3 regions of the Novosphingobium sp. ZN18A2 genome follow, and region 1 is predicted to be linked to each of the others. Evidence: predicted binding sites of a transcription regulator. Region 1 holds the regulator's gene; each other region holds the start of a gene.
The links. The regulator LexA, encoded in region 1, represses DNA repair genes until DNA is damaged. The targets are predictions, from matches to a motif close to GTTCCNCNCTTGTTCT.

Region 1 (5,117 bases):
GGGCAAGAACGTCGCGGATATTCGCCGCCATGCGCAGGTTGCGCACGTCCCATGACCCGGCATAGCCGCGCCCATACTGGCCGGGCGAAGGTTCGTTCATCGCCGCGCCGAAATCGGACCGGTATATCTCCATCGCCTGCGCCGGATCGTTATAGGCCCGGTACATGGCCAGCACCGCACCCGGCTTGCCAAGGTTCGCCGCCAGCGCATCGTCCAGCGCCTTGCGCCGGGCGGTGGCGGGATTGTCCCACGCCTTGCCTATGGCCTCCCCGGCCGCCTTGCGGTCCTGCGCCGATCCGTCGCGCGTGTCCGCGGTATGATCGTCGATCGGCCAGACCCGCTGGAGCCCCAGCCGCACCGCAAGGCGCGCCGCGATCAGCAGGGATTCGTTGCTGCCGCCGATCCGCTCATCGAGGAACTTGACGAGCGCGGCGCTTATCCCGTCGCCGGCGCGGCGTTCCGCACGGGGAAGATAAAGCCACTGGACGAATGCGGAAAACTCGTCGCCGGCAGCCAGCATCAGCGCGGCAAGATGGCGCCGCTGCGCGGCGGACGGGTTGTCCGGCCAACGCGCGAACGTGCTGTCCATCTCGGCGGTTGCCGACGGAACGTCCAGCCCGGTGGCAAGGCGCGCAGGCGCGGTGTCTATGCAATAGTCATCGATGTCGAAATTGTAGCGGCCCGGATAATGCAACAAGTACCAGCACTGGATACCGGAAAGGTTCTCTATGGCGATTTCCTGCGGCTTCCACGCGGCAAGGCGCTGCATCAATGGCTCAACCATCGCGTCGTCGATTTTCACCGGAAGCTGCGGAAGATGCGCGCCGCCCAGCACCATGACCTCGTTCGGTTTGTGCGGCCCGTGGTACTTGAACACGCCGGGATCGAAGGCGGCGCGATAAGGCGCGGCCAAGGCCGGTGCAGCGCAAAATGCCGACAGGCCAAGCGCGATTGCGGGAAGAATGCCCCGAAAAACGGATCTGCGTGCCATGCCGTGTTCCCTGTGCGGATTGCTCTTGCGACTGCTGTCGCAAGTGACTGCCCAATGCGTATTACTGTGTCAATACAGCAAGTCTCATCACATCGGCGCAGACTATCCTGCTGGCGCAGACTGCCCCCTCGCGGCGGCACGGCTGCCCCGGACTTTTCTGCCCGCTTTGACCATACCCCTTCCCTTCATCGCCCGGCGTCGCCAAGTTGCGATGCGGAACCGTCAATTTCGTCCACTTATTCGGGGTAATCTGCAAAGGCATGAACAAACTCACCCATCTTGACGACGCGGGCAACGCGCGGATGGTCGATATCGGCGGAAAGGCGGAAACGCATCGCGTGGCCGTGGCCGCCGGGCGGATCGCGATGTCGCAAGAGGCGCTGGCCGCCGTGCGCGAAGGAACCGTGGCGAAGGGCGACGTGCTTGCCACCGCGCGGATTGCCGGCATCATGGCCGCGAAGAAGACCGGCGAACTTATCCCGCTTTGCCACCCGTTGTCGCTTGACGCGGTAAGCGTCGACTTCACCTTTCCGGACGGCGCAATCGAAGCGACCGCAACCGCGTCTCTGACCGGCCGGACCGGCGTTGAAATGGAAGCGATAACAGCGGTTTCCGTCGCGCTTTTGACAATTTACGACATGGCAAAGGCCATCGACAAGGGCATGGTGATCGAAAGCGTTCGCCTGATCGAGAAGCGCGGCGGGAAAAGCGGCACATGGAAGGCCGCGTGAGGGACGCGCCGCGCCAGCCGCCGCTTCCGCTGGAAGAAGCGCAGCGCCGCCTGCTGGACCTTGCGCCCCAATTGCGCATGGAACATCGCGCGGCAGAGGAATGCGCGGGGTTCTACCTTGCCGAACCGCTCAAGGCGCAGCGCAGCCAGCCTGCGCGCCCTGTTTCGGCAATGGACGGTTATGCCTGCCGCGCGGCCGACCTGCCGGGGCCATGCCGCATAGTCGGCGAAAGCGCGGCGGGGCATCCTTTTGCCGGACGGGTAGCCCCCGGCGAGGCGGTGCGCATCTCCACGGGTGCGGTCGTGCCCGAGGGAGCCGATTCCGTACTGTTGCAGGAAGACTGCACGTGCGAGGCAAACCACGTGCGGGTAACGGGTGAGCCGCCCTCGCCCCCGCACCGCCATATCCGCCCGGCGGCGATGGACTTTGCATCCGACAGCGAAATCCTGCCCGCCGGAACCCGGCTTGGCCCCGCGCAGATCGCGCTCGCCATCGCGGGCGGGCACCACCTGTTGCCCGTGCGTGCCATGCCGCGCGTAACCGTGATCGATTCGGGCGACGAACTGGTTGCGCCGGGGGCCGCGTGCGGGGTGCACCAGCTTCCCGCCAGCAACGGCCCAATGCTGGCCGCGATGGCTTCCGCCTATCCCGCCGCCGTTACCCGCGTCGGCCCGGTGCCGGACAGCATCGATGCCATCGTCGCCGCGCTCGACACGCAACCCGCGGCGGATCTTGTGGTGACGAGCGGCGGTGCATCGGTTGGCGATCATGACCTGATCCGCCCCGCGCTGGCCGAAATCGGCGCGGAACTGGCGTTCTGGCGCGTGGCGATAAAGCCGGGCAAGCCGCTGCTGGTGGCCCGCAGGGGCAAGCAGCTGATCCTGGGCTTGCCGGGCAATCCGGCGTCGGCCTTTGTCACCGGCTGGCTGTTCATGCTGCCTCTGTTGCGCAAGGCACTGGGAAGCGCCCACCCGCTACCCACCACCATTCCCGCCACGTTGGGCGCGCCGATGGCGCGTGGCGGAAGCCGGATGGAGTTCATCCGGGCACGCTGGGACGGCGAATGCGTGGTGCCCGAATCGCTTCAGGATTCGGGTGCGCTTTCCCCCCTTGCCCATGCCAACGCGCTGATCGTGCGCAAGGCCGGCGCGCCCGAACGCCCGGCGGGAGACGTAGTGCCAACATATGTCCTGGGGCTGGACGGGGTTACTTGACGAGTAGCGAATCGTTTCGTATCTGTTCCGCATTCGTTCACCACACGGAGTGGCGCGAGATGCTGACCCGCAAGCAGCACGAACTGCTGACTTTCATCCAGTCGAAGCTCGAGGAATCGGGCATTTCCCCGTCTTTCGAGGAAATGAAGGACGCGCTGGACCTCAAATCGAAGTCGGGCGTGCACCGGCTGATTTCCGCGCTGGAAGAACGCGGCTTCATCCGCCGCCTGCCAAACCGGGCAAGGGCGCTGGAAGTGCTCAAGCAGCCCGATGCGGTCGCCGCCCGTCCCAAGGCTGCGGCGCCCGCTGCGGCCAATGCGAACACGGCAACCGGCGTGGTGCGCGGCGGACAGGCATCGCGGCCTGCTCCTGCCAATCCGGCCCCTGCCAACGACGTGGTGGAAATCCCGCTGCACGGCCGCATCGCGGCGGGCGTCCCGATCGAGGCGCTGGAAGATAGCGCGACCCTACCCGTCCCCGCCGCCCTGCTTGGCTCGGGCGAACATTATGCGCTTGAGGTTTCGGGCGATTCGATGGTGGAAGCCGGCATCCTTGACGGCGACTATGCGCTTGTCCGCCGCACCGACACGGCCCGCGATGGCGAAATCGTGGTGGCGCTGGTGCGTGGAGAGGAAGCGACGCTGAAATACCTTCGCCGCGAAGACGGGCTTGTGCGCCTCGATCCGGCAAACGCTGCTTACGAACCGCAAATCTACCGACCGGACGAAGTGCAGGTGCAGGGCCGTCTGGCGGGGCTGTTGCGCCGCTATCACTAAGGCACGTTCGCGCTGGCCGGTTTGACGTCCGTCGCGGTGGGTGCCGGCCGCGTGGTCGGGCGTTTGATGTAGGTTCGTTGCCCGCCAAGGCGTTCCCATCCGTGTCGTCCCTGCTGGCTTGCAACGCTGGTGACGCGCCGGCTTTCCAGATCGATGGAAAGCCCGCCCGCCCGTTCGAGGAAGCGTCTGTCCGCCTTGATCCAGCGCGGACGGCAGCTTGACGGAAGCCAGCGATCGGCGATGACGATATCTGCCCGTTCGCAAGCAGCGGCCAATGCCAGTGCATCCACCCTGTAACGGCTGCGCGCCATCAGCAGGTGCCAGTTCCTGCCGCCGCGCCGAATCGTGACGCTGCAGAAATCGGGACTGCAGCGCGCGCCCGGCGATCCGGCCACCGGTGCAGGCTCTCCCGCCCTGCCAGCCATTTCTTTCAGGTTGTCGCGCGTATAGCTGCTTCGCCCCTCGCGCAGGATGAACAGATCGTGCCCCGCGCCGGCAATCGCGACATTGCGACCGTCACCCGTCACAAGGACATCGGGTGGTTTCACGAAGGCAAGACCCGCCACGCCCAGTCCGATCGGAACCAGCCCGGCCAGGCGGACCCTGCCGCTCCACAGTGCCAGCCACAGTCCGCCGCCCACGAAAAGCGCAAACGCAGCGCCCCCCATCGCGGGCATCAGCGTGACAGCGCCCGGACGACTCGCGGTGAAACGGGCGATGGCGATCAGGAGGTCGAGCGATTGGCCCGCCAGCCACCACACAGGCGCGCCGATATGCGCAAGGTCGAGCACAAGCGCGACTGCGATCAGCGGCATCGAAACGAAGGTCGTCAGCGGGATGGCGATTACGTTGGCCAGCGCGCCATAGACGCCGGCACGATGAAAGTGGAACAGGCCGATGGGCATAAGGACCAGTTCGATCACGACGCCGGTTGCCAGAAGAACGGCCGCGCCACGCGCAAGGCGCCGAACCGGACCTTCCTCTCGCGGCGCGGCGAACGCCTTCATCGGCGCGGAGGAATGAAGCGCAACGATCGCGATGACCGCCGCGAAGCTCAACTGGAAGCTGGGACCGGCCACCGCCTCGGGCCAGAACGCCATGACGAACAGCGCGGCCGCCGCTACCAGCCGCATGGACAGCGGATCGCGCCCCAGCGCCAGCGCCCCCAGCACCAGCACCGCACCGATGCACGAACGCACCGTCGGAACCTGCGCGCCGGTCAGCAAGGTATAGAAAATACCCGTCACCGCCCCCGCCCCCGCTGCGACGAGTGGCAACCGCACGCGCAGCGCCAATGCGGGCCAAAGCGCGAGCAGCCGGACGGTGAGGAAATAGGCGGCGGCAATCACCGCGCTGACGTGCAGCCCGCTGATCGACAGAAGATGCGTAAGCCCCGCATCGCGCA
Region 2 (5,117 bases), 340 kb from region 1:
AAGGCAATGATCGTGAAGGGCGCAGCCAGTCCTATCGTTTCGGCCGACGGCACAAGCCCGACCCCCGCTGTGGCGATACCCATCAACGTGACGGTTGCCAGGAACGTATATTTGCGCCCCAGCTTGTCTCCGAAGTATCCGAACAGGATCGCGCCAAGCGGCCGGAACCCGAAACCGATCGCGAATCCCGCCCAGACCAGAAGCAGTTGCAGCGTCTGATTGCCCGCCGGGAAGAATGTGCGACCGATAATGCTGGCAAGCGTTCCGTAGATGAAGAAGTCGTACCATTCGAAAATGGTCCCGGCGGACGAGGCAGCGACCACCAGCCTCATATCTTTTGCGCTTATCTGTTCGTAATGGCCCGACATCGCGGCAGCGGCCTCCCTCTCCGCACACAACTGGTAAGACGCTCTAGCTTAGCGCCCCATGCGCTGCAAAGCCCACGTGGCGCTTATTCCTGCCGATTTTCCAGTGCATCGATGGCGGCATCCCAGGCGAGCAGGATCGCCGCGTGGCGTGCGGGATAGGCGCGCGCGTTGTCGAGCAATGAGATGCCGGGCCAGTCGGGCGCCGCCGGATCGCCCGCAAGCCAGGCAGCGATCTGCTGGCGCGCCTGTTTCAGATCGTCGGCGGCCTTCCCTGTTGCCGATCGGGCGAACACTTGCGCGGCGGCTTGGCCGACCGCACAGGCATGCGGCCTGATTCCGATTGCGCGAATGGCACCTGCATCGTCCGTGCCGAGCGCAAGCGCAATGCTGCTGCCGCAACTGCGGGAACGCGCATTGCCACGCAGCGGAAGCCCCTCGTCCCACGGCCAGGCGGAAAGGCCCGTCGCGGCGGCCAGTATTTCGGGTGTATAAAGACCCTTCGCGGACACGTCAGCGGCTCTTCTTTCCGGCGGCCTGCTTCGGCGTTTCGGCACGCATGGCGTCGTCCCGCCGCTGGGAAATCATGGTCATCAGCTCTTCGCTTGCAGCATTGAGGAAGGGGTACGTCCGCCCTTGCGAGATCCAGGTCGGACGCCCCTGCGCACCCCAGACGACATCGTATCCGAAAACGACGATCGCGAACGCCAGGACAACGATGATGAAGCCCTTTATCGCGCCGAAACCGAACCCCAGGACGCGGTCGATCGGGCCGAGGACCGATGTCCTGCTCGCCCTTCCGGCGCTGCGGGCAATCACCTTGGTCAGCACATAGGGCACCAGCATCAGAAGCACGAAAGCAAGCACGCCCGCCCCCGTCTCGCTATCGACATAAGGCGTGATGATCGCCGTCAGCGGTTCATGGAAATAGTGCACCGCGAAAAGCGCGATGCACCACGCCGCAAGCGACAGGATTTCCTCGGTAAAACCGCGAAAGAACCCGCCGACGGCTGCGAATCCGGCCACCGCGAACACAACATAATCGAGACTTGTCATTGTGGAGGGAATTTATGAGCCACCCATCACCCGGTCAACGAGGTTCGGAAGTAAATCCAGACCGGCATAGCGCATTTCCTTCGCCCCGCCATTTTCGCAGCCCGACGGCCCAAATGCGCAATCGAATCCCAGCTTGGCCGCCTCTTTCAACCGCGTGGCAGCGTGAGCGACCGGCCGCACCTCTCCGGCCAGCGAAACTTCACCGAACCATATTCCCGATTGCGGCAAGGGCCGATCGGCCAGCGCAGAGACAAGCGCGGCTGCAACGGCGATATCGGCGGCCGGATCGGACAGCCGGTATCCCCCCGCGACATTCAGATAGACTTCGGCCGACGAGAAATTGAGTCCGCATCGCGCCTCCAGCACGGCAAGAAGCATCGCCAGCCTTCCATTGTCCCAACCGACAACGGCGCGGCGCGGCGTCGCCCCGCTGGCAAGGCGAACGGTCAGCGCCTGGATTTCGACCAGAACCGGTCGCGTGCCTTCCAGCGCGGGGAAAACCGCACTACCGGCCACCGGACTGTCTCGTCCTGACAGGAACAGCATCGACGGGTTGGCAACTTCTTCAAGGCCCTGACCGGCCATTGCGAAAACGCCGATCTCGTCCACAGCGCCGAAGCGATTTTTCAGTGCGCGCAGTATGCGATACTGGTGGCTTCGTTCTCCCTCGAAGCTCATCACCACGTCCACCATGTGTTCCAGCACACGCGGACCGGCGATGGCGCCGTCCTTGGTCACGTGGCCGACAAGAACCAGCGCGGCCCCGCTTTCCTTGGCGTAGCGTATCAGCTCGAATGCGCATCCACGCACCTGGCTGACGGTTCCCGGCGCACCTTCGATCTGGTCGGAATGCATGGTCTGGATCGAATCGATGACCAGCAGGCGCGGTGCACCCGTCCGGCCAAGCGTTGTCAAAATGTCGCGAACCGACGTGGCGGATGCGAGCCGGATCGGTGCCTTGCCCAGGCCCAGGCGGTCCGCCCGCAATCGTACCTGGTCGGCTGCCTCTTCCCCGCTGATGTAAACGACATCTCCACCGGAGGACGCGATCCGGGCGGCAGCCTGCAACAGCAGCGTCGATTTGCCGATCCCCGGATCGCCGCCCATCAGGACGGCGGAACCCGGCACAAGGCCACCGCCAAGCGCGCGGTCGAATTCCGCCACGCCAGTGGAAAGGCGACGGGGCAAAGCAACAGGCGAATCGAGCGAGACGAATTCGAACGCCCGCCCTCCCCCGGAAAGATCGTGCTTTGCAGAAAACACCGTTTCGGGCGCTTCTTCGGCGAGCGTGTTCCATTCCGCACAATCGGGGCACTGGCCCTGCCATCTGTGGGAAATACTGCCACAGGCCTGGCAGACATAGCGGCGTTTGGGCTTGGCCATATGCTGTCGATAGTTGGAACATTTGAGGAACGCAAGCCCGCCGCACTGTCGCTGGCCACGAAATCCTAACCATGTTCGCAAGCCCTGTCGTTAATTTCCGTTTGCCAAATACAGTCACCTTATGAGTGTTATAGACGGACCCGTTCTGGGCATCAGCCCGAAGATGTATCGGCACTTCGCGATCGCCACGATCGCGATTGCCGCAATCGTGGCGATGTTCGCCGACGACAGCCACCGACAGGCCGTTGCCGCCAACATTCACCAGCGCGAACGCAAAGTCGCCCTGCAACGGCAAGAGCGCGACAAGCTGGGCATCACCTACAAGGTGGGTGCCACGCCGAAGGAGCCTGCGCATTGGGGCTCTGAATCACCGGGAAATTTTGGATCGCCCACGATCCACGTCGCCGGCGACGGCGGCAGCGCGGTCTATTCCACCGCGGCGGACTTCGGTCCGGGCGGCCATCTCCAGATCGATCGGGCCGCGATTGCCAGGATGACGCCCTTGCAACGCGCGGCCTATTTCAAAAGACTGGAAGAAGAACGTCGCAGGGAAGAGGCGGAAGGCCCGTCCCGCCCGACGGAAGCCCAGGTCGACAGCCTGATTGCCGCATCGGCCGCGCGTTCAGGGGCCGATGTTAACTAAACCGGCGGCGCCAAGGTGACACCGCTACGTGCCCGGCACCGCCTGACTCCGGGGGAATCCATCCAACGAGACGGGTCAGAGCTGGAACTTCACTGCAAGAAGGATCGATAGCGTGACGACCATCAGGCCGATCAGCGGCACGCCCATGCGCACATAGTCGCGGAAGCGGTATCCGCCCTCGCTCATGATCAACATGTTGGTCTGGTATGCAATTGGCGTCGCATAGCACAGGTTGCAGCCGAACAGGACGGCAAGGATCAGTGGCTCGGCCGGTAAGCCCAGCTTTTGGGCGATGTTGAACGCGATAGGCGTGCCCACCGTTGCCGCTGTTGCGTTGGAAGCGAAGTTGGTAAGCAGCGTGCTGAACAGCATGATCGCCGCCAGCACACCCGCCGGCGGCAGGAATTGCAGAACGGCGGCGAACACCTGGCCCAGCCAACCCGCCGCGCCGCTTTCCAGCACAAGACGGCCGACCGCGATGCTCGCCGCGACGAGAACGATGACCTTGGCAGACAAGGCTTGGCCGATCCGGTCGAACCGCACACACCCGGTGATCAGCATGGCGATGGACCCGCCCAGCGCGGCAATCGCAATCGGCAGGATGCCGATGGATGCGGTGAAAACCGATCCGAACATGATGCCAAGCGCCAGCAGCGCCTTGGAACGGCGCGGAACTTCACGGAAACTGTCAAGCAACAGCAGGCTGTCCGCTTCGGCAAAGTCCTGCAAGCGGCGCATGGTGCCCATCGCCAGAAGCACGTCGCCTTCGCGCAGCGTCTCGCGCGCGCCGGGATAGCGCGGCTGCGAGATCATGCCGGTGCGTGCCGGTTTGTGGATACCAAGAATCGCGACGCCGTGGTTTTCGCCTATGCCGGACGTTTCCAGTGTATGGCCGACAAGCCGCGAATCCGCAGTCACCGCCAGTTCGGCGACAACGACGACTTCACCATGGCGACTTGCCTCGTTGGTGATCTGTTCGAGAATCCAGCCCGGTGCCGCCGCGCCTTTCAGCAGGCGGATCGCCTCTTCCAGCGCTTCGTGCGTTCCGGTGATGCGGACATCCTGCCCTTCGGCCAGCGGCAGGGAAAGTTCGGGATCGAGCTCGCTGTGTTGCGGCAGGCGCTTGCGCACTTGGTCCAGCGGCTTGCCGATCAGGTCGCTTCCCGCGCCGACGCGCAGGCGGCTGATGAAGCGGCGCTGTGCAATCTCTTCCGGCCCGCTGTTGTCGGGAAGAAGGCGCGGCGCGACCAGCCAGAGATAGGGCAACGCGACCAGCGCCGCTATGGCCACGATCGGCGTGAAATGGAACACGTTCATGTGCGGCATGCCAAGATCGCTGGCAATCGACACCACAAGCAGGTTGGTCGACGTGCCGATGGTCGTCGCCATACCCCCGATCAGGACGGCGGCGTTGAGCGGCATCAGCGTTTTCGATGTCGGCATGACTCCGCGCGTCGCAAGCTGGACGAAGATCGGCAGCAGCAGAACCAGCACCGGCGTATCGTTGATCATCATCGACAGGCCGAATGCCATCAGCAGGGAAAACAGCATCCCCAACTGGCGGTTGATCTTCCACACGCGCTCTACAAACCGTGCCGCCGGCTCAAGTGCGCCGGTCGTCACCAGCCCGCGCCCCATCACCATCAGAGCGCAGATCGTGATCAGGGCGT
Region 3 (5,117 bases), 1.1 Mb from region 1:
TTGGCTATCGTATCGGAGAGGCCTTGCTCCATGCCGATGCGATGACGCAGGTTGCGCCCATGGCGACGGCGATACAGCAGACCCAGGCCGACCAGTTGCTTACCCGGCTGACTGGCGCGGGAGAGGATACCGCGATCGGCCTGCTGGTTATCGCCACCACGTGCGCGCTTGTCGGCTATGTCCTTTCGTCGTGGATCTGGCGCTGGCGGGTCGCGCGTCGCCGCCGCAGCCGGCTTGACGCCGCGGCGGGCGGGCCGGACGGCACGGGCGGAGTGTGGGGCGCATGAGCGGAGACGCGGATCGCCTGGCGGAAGGTGTGGCGCCCGCCCGCGACGTTGCGCTTGCGGGACTGGCGATGTTGGCCAGCGCCGTTTTGCTGTGGCTGGTTTCCGGGCAATTGCTGCTGGGCGCGGCGTTCCTTGCCGCCGTCGTTTCCCTGGGCGCTATCGTGCTTGTCCTTGCGCGCAGGCCCAGTGCCGAGCCCGCGCCCGATTTCGCGTCGCCCGACTGGTCCGTTACGCACGCCGCGATAGAGCGCGACGACATGGCCGTGGCCATCACGGACCGCGCCGGTCGCCTTGTCTGCGCCAATCGCCGCTTTACCGACTGGTTCGGTGCCGCTGCCGCGCCGCCGCGCCTTCCGTTCGAACCGTCCTCCGCAGCAGCGCTGGAGGAAACGACGCGCAGCGCCTGGCGCGACGGGAGGGCCGAAACCGAAGCGCTCGAATCCGAAAGCGGCAGCTGGACCGGCGTCGTCGAACGCGCGGGGCGCGGCGGGGATCATCTCGTCTGGCGTTTCACGCCGCTCGTCACCGGCGATATCGTCGGGGACATGATCGGCCATATCGGCGGCAAATTGGGCCGGGCGCTGGCGCGCGAAGGCGCGCAGGCCGCGGTCGTCGCGCCCGACGGAACGGTGCTCGCCGCCAATCCCGCGTTTGCCCTGCGCGCGACGGGAGAGGACAGCGCGGATATTGCCGGAAGCGATTTCGTCTCGTTCCTCCGCTCCGACGATCAGGAGCGGATTTTCTATGCGCGCGAAGGGACCAAGGGCGTTCCGGTCCGCATATTGCACTTTCCCGTTGCGGACCCGGACGGTCCGGACGATCCCGATCCTGCCCGGACGCCGTCGCTGTTCATGCTGATCGACAACCAGGGCGGCATGGGGGATGCACGCACAGGGCTGCCGCAGATAGAGGCGCTGCTCTCGCGTCTGCCGCTGGGTCTGGCGATGACGGACAGGGACGGTCGCTTCTTGTTCGCCAACAGCGCTTTCCTGCGCGCCGCGGGATGCGAGGAAGGTGCGATCCCGCCCTATCCTTCTGATCTTGTGATCCGAGAAGACAAGTCTGCCCTGTCCGATGCGGTGCGTCGCCACGCCCAGGGCGGCGCGAATGCGGCGGGCGACGTGGCCGTGCGGCTGCGCGTTTCGCCGGAAGAGCCGGTGTCCCTCAGCCTAGCGGGCGTGCGCGGGCTGGGCGAGGGCTCGGTGCTGCTTTCCCTGAAGGATTCGAGCGAGGAAACCCGCCTCAAGCGGGAAATTGCGCAGGCCACCAAGATGCAGGCGGTGGGCCAGCTGGCCGGCGGCGTGGCGCACGATTTCAACAACGTGCTGACCGCGATCATCGGATATTGCGACCTGATGCTGATGCGCCATACGCCGGGCGACAGCGATTATGACGATATCCAGCAGGTAAAGGCCAATTCGAATCGCGCGGCTTCGCTGACGCGGCAATTGCTGGCCTTTTCTCGGCAACAGACGCTGCGGCCCGAAGTGCTGCAACTGCCGGACGTCGTTTCCGAGGTTTCGGCGCTGCTCAAGCGCTTGCTGGGTGAAAAGATTGAACTGGTGGTGCGGCACGACCGTGACCTGGGCCTTGTTCGCGCCGATCCGGTGCAGCTTGAACAGGTGCTGCTCAACCTTGCCGTGAACGCGCGCGATGCGATGGCCGGGAACCAGGGCGGCGTGCTCAAGCTCGCCACCCGCCGCGTGACCGCGCAGGACGTGCGCGCGATGAAGAGCGAGATCCTGCCGATCGGGGATTATACCGCGCTGGTGGTTGAGGATAACGGTCACGGCATCAAGCCCGCGCAGATCGGCAAGATCTTCGAACCGTTCTTCACGACCAAGGAAAAGGGCAAGGGCACCGGACTGGGCCTGTCCACGGTTTACGGCATCGTGAAGCAATCGGGCGGCTTCATCTTCGCGGAAAGCGAAGTGGGGCAGGGCACGCGCTTCTCCATCTACCTGCCGGTCCATGTCCCGGCTCCGGAAGAACCGTTGGCAGCGGAAAAGCAGGCGCCCGCGAAGAAACGCGAATGGAGCGGCGGCGGCAGTATCCTGCTTGTCGAGGACGAGGATACCGTGCGCGCCGTGGCAGAGCGCGCGCTGACCCGGCAGGGTTACGAAGTGACCACTGCCGCCGATGGCGAGGAAGGGCTGGACGCCATCGCTTCTGGCGGCAAGTTCGACCTGGTGCTGACCGACGTGGTTATGCCCAGCATGGACGGCCCGGCAATGGCGCGGGAGATCCGCCGCCTGCTGCCCGACCTGCCGGTGATGTTCATGTCCGGCTATGCCGAAGAGCAGTTGCGCAAGGACATCGACATCCCCGACATGTATTTCCTGGCCAAGCCGTTCAGCGTTCCGCAGATCGTCGCGGCGGTGGAGACCGCGCTTCGCGGGGGATAAATCACACCGATCTGGCGCGATGTGGAACGGACGTGCAAAGCCTGATCGTTTTGCGTGATGCATAAACCATTGAAATAAAACGGTCCGTTCGGGTTGGAACGAAAATATTGTTCCCCTCTTGTTCCATAAGAACAAACAGGATACAACTGCGCCTGTTGACGGTTCGTGTGAGCCAACTCTAGGCAAGGGGACGTAGCCATGGCGGCGCAGCTCAAGCTCATTCAGGAAGGCAAAGACAAGGACATGGACCGGCAGAAGGCGCTTGATGCGGCGCTTGCACAGATAGATCGCGCGTTCGGCAAGGGCAGCGCGATGAAGCTCGGATCGAAAGAGACCATGCAGGTCGAAGCGATCTCCACCGGCAGCCTGGGGCTGGATATCGCGCTGGGCATCGGCGGATTGCCGCGCGGCCGGGTGATAGAGGTTTACGGCCCGGAAAGCTCTGGCAAGACGACGTTGGCGCTCCACGTTATCGCGGAAGCGCAGAAGGCCGGCGGCACGGCGGCCTTCGTCGACGCGGAACACGCGCTCGACCCGGTCTATGCCAAGAAGCTGGGCGTCGACATCGACGAGCTGATTGTTTCGCAGCCCGATACGGGCGAACAGGCGCTGGAAATCACCGATACGCTGGTGCGGTCGAACGCGATCGACGTGCTGGTGGTCGATTCGGTCGCAGCTCTCGTCCCCCGCGCTGAAATCGAGGGCGAGATGGGCGACAGCCACGTCGGCCTTCAGGCCCGCCTGATGAGCCAGTCGCTGCGCAAGCTGACCGGTTCGATCAGCCGCTCGCGCTGCATGGTGATCTTCATCAACCAGCTGCGCATGAAGATCGGCGTGATGTACGGGAACCCCGAGACGACGACCGGTGGCAACGCGCTCAAGTTCTATGCCTCTGTGCGGCTCGACATCCGCCGCACGGGCCAGATCAAAGACCGGGACGAGGTGATCGGCAATGCCACCCGCGTGAAGGTTGTGAAGAACAAGGTCGCCCCGCCGTTCAAGCAGGTTGAATTCGACATCATGTATGGCGAGGGCATTTCCAAGATCGGTGAGATCCTGGATCTTGGCGTGAAGGCCGGGGTGGTGGAAAAGTCCGGTTCATGGTTCAGCTATGACAGTGTGCGGATCGGCCAGGGCCGTGAAAACGCCAAGACCTTCCTCAAGGAAAATCCCGAAATGTGTTCCCGGCTGGAAGCTGCGATCCGCGGCCACACCGACCGGGTGGCCGAGGAGATGATGACGGGTCCGGACGCGGACGACGACGCCTGATCCTCGAGCGCGGCCGGGCAACCCCGCGCCCGGCCGCGAAACCCAAAAGCCGCCGCGCCCCCCGGCAGGGGCGCGGCGGTTTCCTTTATGCGCAGCCCCGGTGTGCCCAGTTTCGGTGCGCGCGATCACGGTATGCGCGGTTCCGGCGCGCGCGTGCCAATGACGCAAAGATCAGGCCAGCTCTACCGCCCGCTCCTTCACCACTTCGCTCGCCTGTTTGCCTGCCAGTTCGGCCAGGTGGTCGAACCCGGCGGTATAACTTGCCAGACCCTGACTCAGCGATCGCAGTTCGGCGTCAAGTCCGTAAAGCCCGCTTTCGGGCAGCAGCGCCTCAATCCGCTCCCACCGATCCCATTCGGGATGCGGGCCAAGCCCCATGATCTGCCCGCGCCGGCTGGAGAGTGCCGACCCGGCCTTCGATCCCGTTCCGGCCGGCGTATCGACGGTAATCCTGCTCATCGGTTCCAGAAGATAGGGTGCGGCCTTTTCCAGCGCGTCCGCCATCGCCATGCGCCCTGCGATGCGGAAGGCGAGTTCCGAGGAATCGACCGAATGGAACGATCCGTCGGTCAGCGTCACCGCCACGTCCACAACGGGAAAGCCCAGCGGCCCCTTGATCATCGCATCCTTGATCCCGGCCTCGACTGCGGGAATCCACTGCTTGGGGATGACCCCGCCGCTGATCCTGTCTTCGAAGACGAAGCCCGCGCCGCGTTCCAGCGGCCGAATTTCGATCACCGCGTCGCCATACTGGCCGTGCCCGCCCGATTGCTTCTTGTGCCGCCCGCGCGCACCGGCCGGTTTGCGGATCGATTCGCGATAAGCGATGCGCGGCGGGTGGGTATCCACCGCAACGCCATAGCGCCGCTCAAGGCGTGCGAGCACGACCTGCAGGTGTTCGTCGTTCACCCCGCGCAGCAGCGTTTCGTGGCTTTCCTCGTCCTGCTCCCATTCCAGCGCAGGGTCTTCCTCGCACAGGCGGTGGAGAGCGGCGGACAGCTTGACGTCGTCCTTCCGGTCGCGCGTGCTGATGGCCATCGCCGCATTGCGCGCCGGGTACTCCACCAGCGCGTCACCCAGTTGCGGCGCGCTGCCCGAACCCAGCAGCATCCCGCTGCGTGCGCCATCCACCTTGGCGACCGCTACCACGTCGCCC

Region 2: radA (DNA repair protein RadA) is a predicted target of LexA. The motif match lies at 2,820-2,835, and genes of this name have one in related genera.
Region 3: recA (recombinase RecA) is a predicted target of LexA. The motif match lies at 2,802-2,817, and genes of this name have one in related genera.

What each region holds. Positions count from the first base shown of each region.
Region 1 is NZ_CP136651.1:2,241,486-2,246,602, forward strand. It holds gene RXV95_RS10770 (DUF5694 domain-containing protein) at 1-991, opposite strand, end outside; gene moaC (cyclic pyranopterin monophosphate synthase MoaC) at 1,252-1,722, shown strand; gene RXV95_RS10780 (molybdopterin molybdotransferase MoeA) at 1,707-2,936, shown strand; gene lexA (transcriptional repressor LexA) at 2,996-3,712, shown strand; gene RXV95_RS10790 (ComEC/Rec2 family competence protein) at 3,709-5,117, opposite strand, start outside.
Region 2 is NZ_CP136651.1:1,898,579-1,903,695, reverse strand. It holds gene RXV95_RS09160 (MFS transporter) at 1-332, opposite strand, end outside; gene RXV95_RS09155 (iron-sulfur cluster assembly scaffold protein) at 452-877, opposite strand; gene RXV95_RS09150 (CvpA family protein) at 879-1,421, opposite strand; gene radA (DNA repair protein RadA) at 1,434-2,804, opposite strand; gene RXV95_RS09140 (hypothetical protein) at 2,926-3,447, shown strand; gene RXV95_RS09135 (SLC13 family permease) at 3,523-5,117, opposite strand, start outside.
Region 3 is NZ_CP136651.1:1,115,963-1,121,079, forward strand. It holds gene RXV95_RS05540 (DUF2062 domain-containing protein) at 1-287, shown strand, start outside; gene RXV95_RS05545 (response regulator) at 284-2,692, shown strand; gene recA (recombinase RecA) at 2,891-3,961, shown strand; gene RXV95_RS05555 (elongation factor G) at 4,133-5,117, opposite strand, start outside.